DNA from 2 places in the Psychrobacillus sp. FSL W7-1457 genome. Region 2 is predicted to be linked to the other one. Evidence: riboswitches for the same ligand, from Rfam matches in the RefSeq annotation. Region 2 holds a riboswitch; the other holds the start of a gene.
The links. Region 2 has a riboswitch for cobalamin ahead of NSQ95_RS01215 (ribonucleoside-diphosphate reductase subunit alpha). Riboswitches for the same ligand answer to the same signal wherever they lie in the genome.

Region 1 (4,050 bases), 390 kb from region 2:
AAAAAGGTACCGATATTCCAAAAAAGAGTGTAGCCACTGCACCAACCGATGCTCCGGACGACACTCCCAATGTATAAGGATCAGCTAGCGGATTTTTAAGCAGACTTTGAAAAGCTGCTCCCGCTATTGCCAGGGATGCTCCGACTAATCCTGCGAGTATAACTCGCGGCATGCGAATCTTCCAGACGATATTTGTTGCAATCGCATCTGTACCCGTATCCCATAAAGTACTGATCGGTACCTTTACAGATCCGACCGACACACCTAGCCAAATGGCTACGATTAACGTAGCCAGTGACAAGATATAACCGATCATTGATTTACTCACTAAATGCCTCCGGATAAATAGCCTTAGCCACTTCCTCTAGGCCTTCTACTAAACGTGGACCTGGACGACTCGTTGCATCCTCATCCACTTGTACCACCTCATCATTTTGAATGGCAGTCACTGTGTCAAAACCATCACGCTGTTCCACCTTTTCTACAATTCCTTCTACGTAGTCATAGGTGATTAACATAACATCTGGGTTACGGCTTACTATTTCCTCTGGGTTAACTTGAAACCAGCCATCTTGATCGGCCATAATATTTTCTGCATTGACCATCGTTAAAATTTCTTGCATAAATGTCCCATTACCAGGAGTATAAATTTCTGGTACATCGGAAGTTTCTACGAATACTGTTTTCTTTGTCTCTACTTTTGCAACTTTTTCTTGAATTTCATCAACCTTTGCCTTCATATCCTCTATAACGGCTTGTGCTTCCTCATATTTCCCCGTTGCTCGGCCAATTTGTTCAATAGTTTTATAGGTTAAGTTAAAATCCTTTGCATCCTGTACCACAAATACCTTTACACCAGCATCTCGAAGCTGCTGTAATCCTGACTCTGCCATTGAAACAATGGATTCATGAGCGAATACGATATCCGGACTTAAAGAGATTATTTTTTCAATGTTATACTCCATGCCACCAATTTTTTCTTTTTCTAAGGCTTCCTTAGGGTAGCTCTCATAATCATTCACACCGATAATTTCTTCATCTAGCCCTAAAGCAAATAGAATTTCGGTATTGCTTGGAATCATAGATATAATTGATGTTGGGGCTTCCTCTAGCGTAATCTCTTGTCCTACTGCATCAGTGAGAGTCAGCGGAAATGCTGTTTCCGAGCTACCAACCTCTACACTATCTTCTTTTTCTAACGGAAGTGTTTCGGAATCATTGCACCCAGCCAATACAAACAGTGCTATCCCAATTAATAACCAAAACTTTTTCATCCTTCATTCCTCCTAATTTTAAACAATAAAAAATCCCCCATCCTAGGATGAGAGATAGATAGGTATAAATCTGCCAAAAATACCGAAAGCGGACCTACACCAGACCTATCCGCGTAGGTAATGGGTGTGCACATAAAGGCAGGTTTTCTGGCTTATGATGCACATGCATCACTTACAGTGGCGGGACCGCGCTGGACTCTAACCAGCTTCCCTTTTAACTCTAGTATCCAATAACTAGAGCACCTTTACGCAAATGTTATTCTATTGTTTCTTGCATTTATTATACCTTATATTTAGATGTTGTCGAGATGATGTCGGGATTTGAGAAAGGCATCCGTTTCATAATTTCAAAAATACGAACAATTAATAAAGAATATTCAAGTTTATATACTTTTATATGTAGAAAGTAGAATTGATTTTCGCTCATATCTCGGACGATCTTTCGAGGGGGGGAGCGATAAGTCATCACCTGTCGCTTACGCGCAAGGTTGTGATGTCTGAGCTGTCTCACTCATCCCTACTTGTGCCGCCGCCTGCCGCTACAATCAATTTTAGAAAAGGTTCGTGTTTAACTATTTTGAGAAATGAATCTTCTCCAGCTCAAGCGAGGTAAAAAAACAGTAGTAATTGATTAAAGGTGATTTCAGTGAAATTTTTACATTCATATTATCGAAATCATTTCACGTTTCACTTTCTGACCTTCTATAAAGCTAGGGGAGTGGCATTTTTGTAGCTTAAGTAAAAAATGTCCATCTCCTATTAGAAAATATTCGAGAGATACTCACCCCTAATGCTATTAATAAAAATCACAGTACACAATCCACTCTTGTTTGTCTTGATTATAGAAAAAATAGAAGCTACCACTGTCTACTATGTTGAATTGCGCTTTCGCATCAGAGCTTATCTGAAAGACAAAGGGATATTCGTCACCATAGGAGACTCCGCTCTGGGTAAAGGAAGGATATCCTCCAACCTTATGCATAGGATAGATATCTTCCACGATATCATCGTAATATTCGATCGCATCCTCTAATTCAATGCGTAAAATCTCGTCTACAATTTCTGGTGGTATATCATCAGAGTCCCAGGCGGGAGCATCATTCTCAACTAGTTTCGGTTTTAATGGAAAAGGTTTCATCCTTGCAGATTGATCGTTTATTTTATGTAATTCGTTGAGGCTTGTATAGCAATTAATCATAAAAAAAGATGCTAAATTATCATTGTTTAAATGATCATATACATTAAAGTCCATATAAATAGTGATTAATTGAATGTTTTTTAATTCCTCCGGTACGTAAGGGAGATTGTTTAAAAAAATTGTACTTAAAGGCTCATACTGGGAAGATATATTTTCTTCTTTTCCCCACATGACCTTTCCAATCCAGCTCTCTCCTAATTCTTCTGTTGGTCGATGTCCACCCGTCTCAAAAATGGTAGCTTGCTTAAATAGTACTTCTTTTAATTGAGCAATGTTCATATAAATCCCTTCCTAAGCTAAGTAAGACTCCCAATCGTAATCGTCTATTTTATAGAAGACACCGTGGTCATTTTTTTCATATGCACATAGAGGTGGCTCATCAATAAAAGATAGAACAGAGTCATCTATATTTAAAATTACACCTATGGATATATACTGAAAATTATCAGAATTACTTAAAAATCTATCATCTTCGTAACCACTTAAAACAGACCAACCAGAATCTTGAGCATCTTTTGGATCATCTTTTAACATAAAGTTAAATTCATTTCTCTCTAAAACATCGTTGCTTACAATTATTTTCGTATCAAAATAATAATCCCATTTAGAAGCATTTGGATCGTTATACTCAGTGTCACATATATGTACTGCACGAAATGAAATTTCTTGTCCAATTTTTAATTCACTTATATTGATTGGGTCGTTTGAAAGAACTCCCTTAAAGTTTTCCATATCCCTATGGGTAATTTTCACCCACATCCTTTCACCTGCATACCCGTCTGCTCTAGTCTCGAATTCGAAAATTAATTTGACCATATCTCCTATTCTTAAAATATCAATTACTTCCTGGCTAGGAATATAAAAAGTATAGGGCGCTTCCTTATTTCTTTTATAAGCACTCTCTAAGTACCATGACATTATATTTTCTCCTTGAACTGTTTTAACATAATTTTTACGAGTCTTTCAACACTTTAATTTTTTTTGCAACTATCTTTCCTTCCTTTTCCACAGCCCATATTTCCACTTCTTGTCCTTCTTTTAAGCTCCGCATGCTATTTATTTCCCCTGTTATTTTGGTGAAATTAGAGATATGAACTTTAGGAGTAAAATGCTCGTATTCAGGGTTAACTTCCAGAGGATATAAGGTAAAGTTATTATCCGTTATATCCCCTACTTTGCCATGGTAATCAGCTCTATTTAAAAGAAAAAAAGTAAGGACAGCAATACTGATTATAGTCATTCCAATAATTAAGCCTCTACTTTTCATTTGTTACGTTCCATTCGTGTCATTGCTTCTTGTAAAAGTCTTTGTAGAACAGATGCAAAGGCTGCAATTACAAGGGAAGCAAAAATCATGCCTAGTCCGATGCCTATGATTCCAGGCGCATCATCCTTATCTGCCATAAGAAAGAATATTGGCATACCTAAAACGTATAAAGAGCTAATAGCTAATCCACAGTATTTTATTTTCTTCAAGGCTCTTACTGTAGGTGCAGAGAAGGTATTATGATGACCTATATAATTTAAAAGCTTTAGTGCTTGGTATAGGGCAAAGTAAAAAGGAATAGCTGTTGCATA
Region 2 (4,050 bases):
ACAGCTGCAGGTCTGGTAAGTCTCCTATATCGATGCAATAGGTATCCACCTGATAATGGAAGGTCACCAGCTGATTTTGTAAAAGCTCTGCTATTTCTTCTGTATTTCCGCTATAGCTCACATAACATATAATTGCCTTCATCAGCTCGAACAGGACTCACATTCGATAAGTTCTACCGAGGTGGAACGTACGTAATAAGTCGTTTTTAGCCCACTTTTCCAAGCTTCTAAATGTAACGAAAGTAATTCCTTTGCCTTTATCGTGTTTTGTACATATAAATTTAAGGAGACCCCCTGGTCAATATGTCGCTGACGTGCGGCGTTTTGCTTCACCGTCCAATGCTGATCAATGAAATAAGCAGACTTATAAAACCACGTAGTCTCTGAATTTAAATCTGGCACTGTAACAGGAATTTTATAATCCTTCTTCTCTTCTGCATAAGACTTCTGGAAAATCGGATCAATACTAGCAGTACTTCCCGCTAAAATAGAAGTCGATGAATTAGGAGCAACTGCCATTAAATAACCATTTCTAAGACCTACTTCTGCGACCTTTCTGCGAAGCTTATTCCATTCGTCTCCTTCATACTGACGCTTTTCAAAATAAGCACCTGTTTGCCATTCCGAACCTTCGAATAAAGGATAAGCTCCCTTTTCCTTAGCAAGACTTGAGGATGCCTGAATAGTTAAATATGCAATTCTTTCGTATAATTTATCCGCAAGTTCAACCGCTTCCTCTGACTCCCAACGAATCTGCTTAAGTGCGAGCAAATGATGCCATCCAAATGTACCAAGACCAATACCTCGATACCTTGCATTTGTGCGCTCTGCCTGGGGCACAGGAATCATATTTAAATCGATTACATTATCTAGCATGCGTACTTGAATGTTTATCAGTCTTTCTAATACATTTGCTGGTACAGCCTTTCCTAAGTTAATAGAGGATAAGTTACAAACAACAAAGTCCCCAGGTTTTCTGCGTGTGACAATAACATCATCCTCTAACTGGATCGATTCAAAAGTTGTTGCGCTCTGGTTTTGAAAAATTTCTGTGCAGAGGTTACTACTATAGACCATTCCTTCATGCTTATTTGGGTTGCTCCGATTTACTTCATCTCGGTAAAACATATATGGCACCCCTGTCTCTAACTGAGACCTCATAATTCTTTTCATCAAGTCGATTGCTTGTACAGTTTCTCGCGATAGGCGTTGGTCATTCACACATTCCTCGTATTTTTCTCGGAATGATCCTTCTCCTCGTTTCTCATCGTAGAAATCCTCCAAAGAATAACCCATTACCTGACGAACCTCATGCGGATCAAACAAATGCCATTCTTCTCTTGCATCAACCCTCTCCATGAATAAATCCGGCAAGCATATACCTGTGAAAATATCATGCGCTCGAAGGCGATCATCTCCATTGTTTAGGCGTAAGTCTAAAAAAGTAAAAATATCCTTATGCCAAGCATCCAAGTAAACAGCTACTGCTCCTTGTCGTTGGCCAAGCTGATCGACGCTGACTGCCGTATTATTTAACTGTTTAATCCAAGGTAGAACTCCACTAGATGCTCCCACGAATCCTCGAATAGAAGAGCCACGGCTACGCACCTTCCCCATATATACACCGATACCCCCTCCAAATTTAGATAGAGTAGCTACGTCTGTATTACTGTCGTAAATACCTTGCAGACTATCATCTACAGTGTCAATAAAGCAGCTAGAGAGCTGTCCATGCGGCTTCCCAGCATTAGATAAAGTTGGAGTTGCAACCGTCATATATAAATTGCTCATCGCCCAATAAGCTTCTTTTATTTTTTCAAGACGGTTTACTTTTTCGTCCTTCATAAGTGTCATAGCTATAACAAGCCAGCGTTCTTGTGGCAACTCTACAATATTCTTATTAAAATCCTTCGCTACATAGCGATCTAAAAGAGTTTTTAAGGCTATATAGGTAAATAGGAAATCTCTTTTTGCGACAAGGAGATTTCCTAGCTGCTCTAACTCCTCATTCGAATAACTTTCCATAATAGAGGGATTATATATTCCCTTTTTAGCAAGGATCCGTACGTTCTCTGCAAATTTTGTATAGACGGCATCTGCGGTTGTGTTTCTGCGTTCGGCTTGCTGTGAATAGACTTCTGCTAAATATATTCTTGAGGCTACAAATGTCCAAAATGGCTCCTGTTCATCTAAAAAGCTTAGTGCATCTAGAGACATAGCTTTAGACCAAGCAGCAATTGTGCCTTCCGGGTGTTTTTGTAACCACTTGTGATGCGACTTAACTAAGGGCGCTATCTTTTCTTCTCCAAATTCTACTATTAACTGCTGTAATACCTGCTGTTTTTCTGTATTCGTAATAATTGCCAATTCAAATTCCTCCCTATTTTTTATATACAAAAAAAGCGATGCCTCCAGCCTCTTCGGCTGAGTCATCGCTCATGATTTTAAAGTAGGAAACAACAAGACATATCGTTCGTTTTAAGATAGAGTCTCTCGCCCCCACCTCTCAACCCCCGAAGAAAGTGTTGCTTCACCGATAAAAAGGCAGGTCTACTGGCTCGTGTTTCTCCCTTCTGCTGGCCTTCCCACGAAATATCGCAGTGGCATATTCAACAGTCGTCTACACTTACAGTTGCGGGGACAGCTTCGGTCTTTCACCGAATTCCCTTTTAAACCATAACGGTACCTTTTCATCGTATAAATACTATATATTGTGTTTTGATTACTTATATACCCTAACATATTGTGTTTAAACTTGTACATAGGTAAAAAGACTATGAGTTAGGTCTTACATCTTATTTTCAGAATAACTCTGTCACAAAATTGCGAATCCAATATTTTCTGTATATTATAATTATAGCGACCTATAAAAATGGTAAAATATCTTAATTTTAGGAGAGTGTTAAATATGATTGCAAGCAATTCCGCGAGGTCGACCTCTAAGGACTTATTACCCCAAGGACCAGTTGGTATTGGTGGCTGGCTGATACTTCCACTTATCGGACTTATTACCACACCCTTTGTTACTTTTGCATATCTGGTGACCGATGTTTTCCCATTTTTAACAGCTGAAAGTTGGGAGAGTATAACTAGTAGGAGTGGAGAGTATTACCACCCTTTATTTGGCCCAATTGTAATAATAGATCTCATCATTTACCTTGCTCAAAATTCTTTAGTTATCGTATTACTCATTCTTTTCTTTAAAAACAAAACCATTTTCCCTAGAGTAATGATCACCTATCTTACCACAATACTAATATTAGATATTCTCATAGGCTATATAAATTTGCAAATCGTAGAGAGTGTGTTTGAACCCGATCCTTTAACGTCCCAGCACTATATGTTTAATGTAATACGGGCTATGGTAAGTACCTCGATTTGGATTACTTATTTTAGTAAATCCAAGAGAGTAAAGAATACATTTGTAAAGTAAACATACGATAGGAGGTAGTTCTCAATGACTGTTACTAATGTATCTATACAACCACATAATGGACCCTCAGGAATTAATGGTTGGCTAATTCTGCCCTTGATCGGTTTGCTATTTGCACCATTTCACTATTTACTTAGATTTTTCAGCCACGTAATAACCTACCTTACGAATAACATTTGGGTGACGATGATTGAATTAGATGTATCTAAAGGACAGCAAATCTTCATAAGTGTAACCATAGTAGTCTACTCCCTTATTTTACTTTTAACAGCAGTCATCTCAACCATCCTTATTTTTCACTTTTTCAAGAAAAAAAGGACATTACCAAAGAATATGATTCTTTATTATATTGCCACAGCTGCGTGTAAAATTGTTTTCGGCTTTGCATTGTTTACATATCAAATCTATTATATGGAGTGAATCATGAGGAACGGTTTGAATTTGCTGCTGTCTCTATGATGTCCTTTATTTTTACATTTATATGGGCGAATTATTTCAATGAATCTCAAAGAGTTCATAATACATTTGTTCATTAACAAACAATCCAGCCCATAACTACAGTAAAGTCCTCATTACTAAATAAAATTAGTAATGAGGATTTAGTGTAAAACTATTTT

Region 1: linked by a shared signal. The riboswitch ahead of NSQ95_RS03015 (ABC transporter substrate-binding protein) and the one ahead of NSQ95_RS01215 (ribonucleoside-diphosphate reductase subunit alpha) in region 2 are both predicted to bind cobalamin.

Annotation. Positions count from the first base shown of each region.
Region 1 covers NZ_CP151993.1:611,672-615,721, reverse strand. The annotation lists gene NSQ95_RS03020 (iron ABC transporter permease) at 1-328, opposite strand, end outside; gene NSQ95_RS03015 (ABC transporter substrate-binding protein) at 321-1,274, opposite strand; cobalamin riboswitch at 1,394-1,536, opposite strand; gene NSQ95_RS03010 (DUF1963 domain-containing protein) at 2,071-2,751, opposite strand; gene NSQ95_RS03005 (DUF2185 domain-containing protein) at 2,764-3,390, opposite strand; gene NSQ95_RS03000 (DUF5666 domain-containing protein) at 3,425-3,739, opposite strand; gene NSQ95_RS02995 (DUF2975 domain-containing protein) at 3,736-4,050, opposite strand, start outside.
Region 2 covers NZ_CP151993.1:226,425-230,474, reverse strand. The annotation lists gene NSQ95_RS01220 (flavodoxin) at 1-142, opposite strand, end outside; gene NSQ95_RS01215 (ribonucleoside-diphosphate reductase subunit alpha) at 142-2,361, opposite strand; cobalamin riboswitch at 2,526-2,705, opposite strand; gene NSQ95_RS01210 (DUF2569 domain-containing protein) at 2,909-3,433, shown strand; gene NSQ95_RS01205 (DUF2569 family protein) at 3,458-3,853, shown strand; gene nhaC (Na+/H+ antiporter NhaC) at 4,044-4,050, opposite strand, start outside.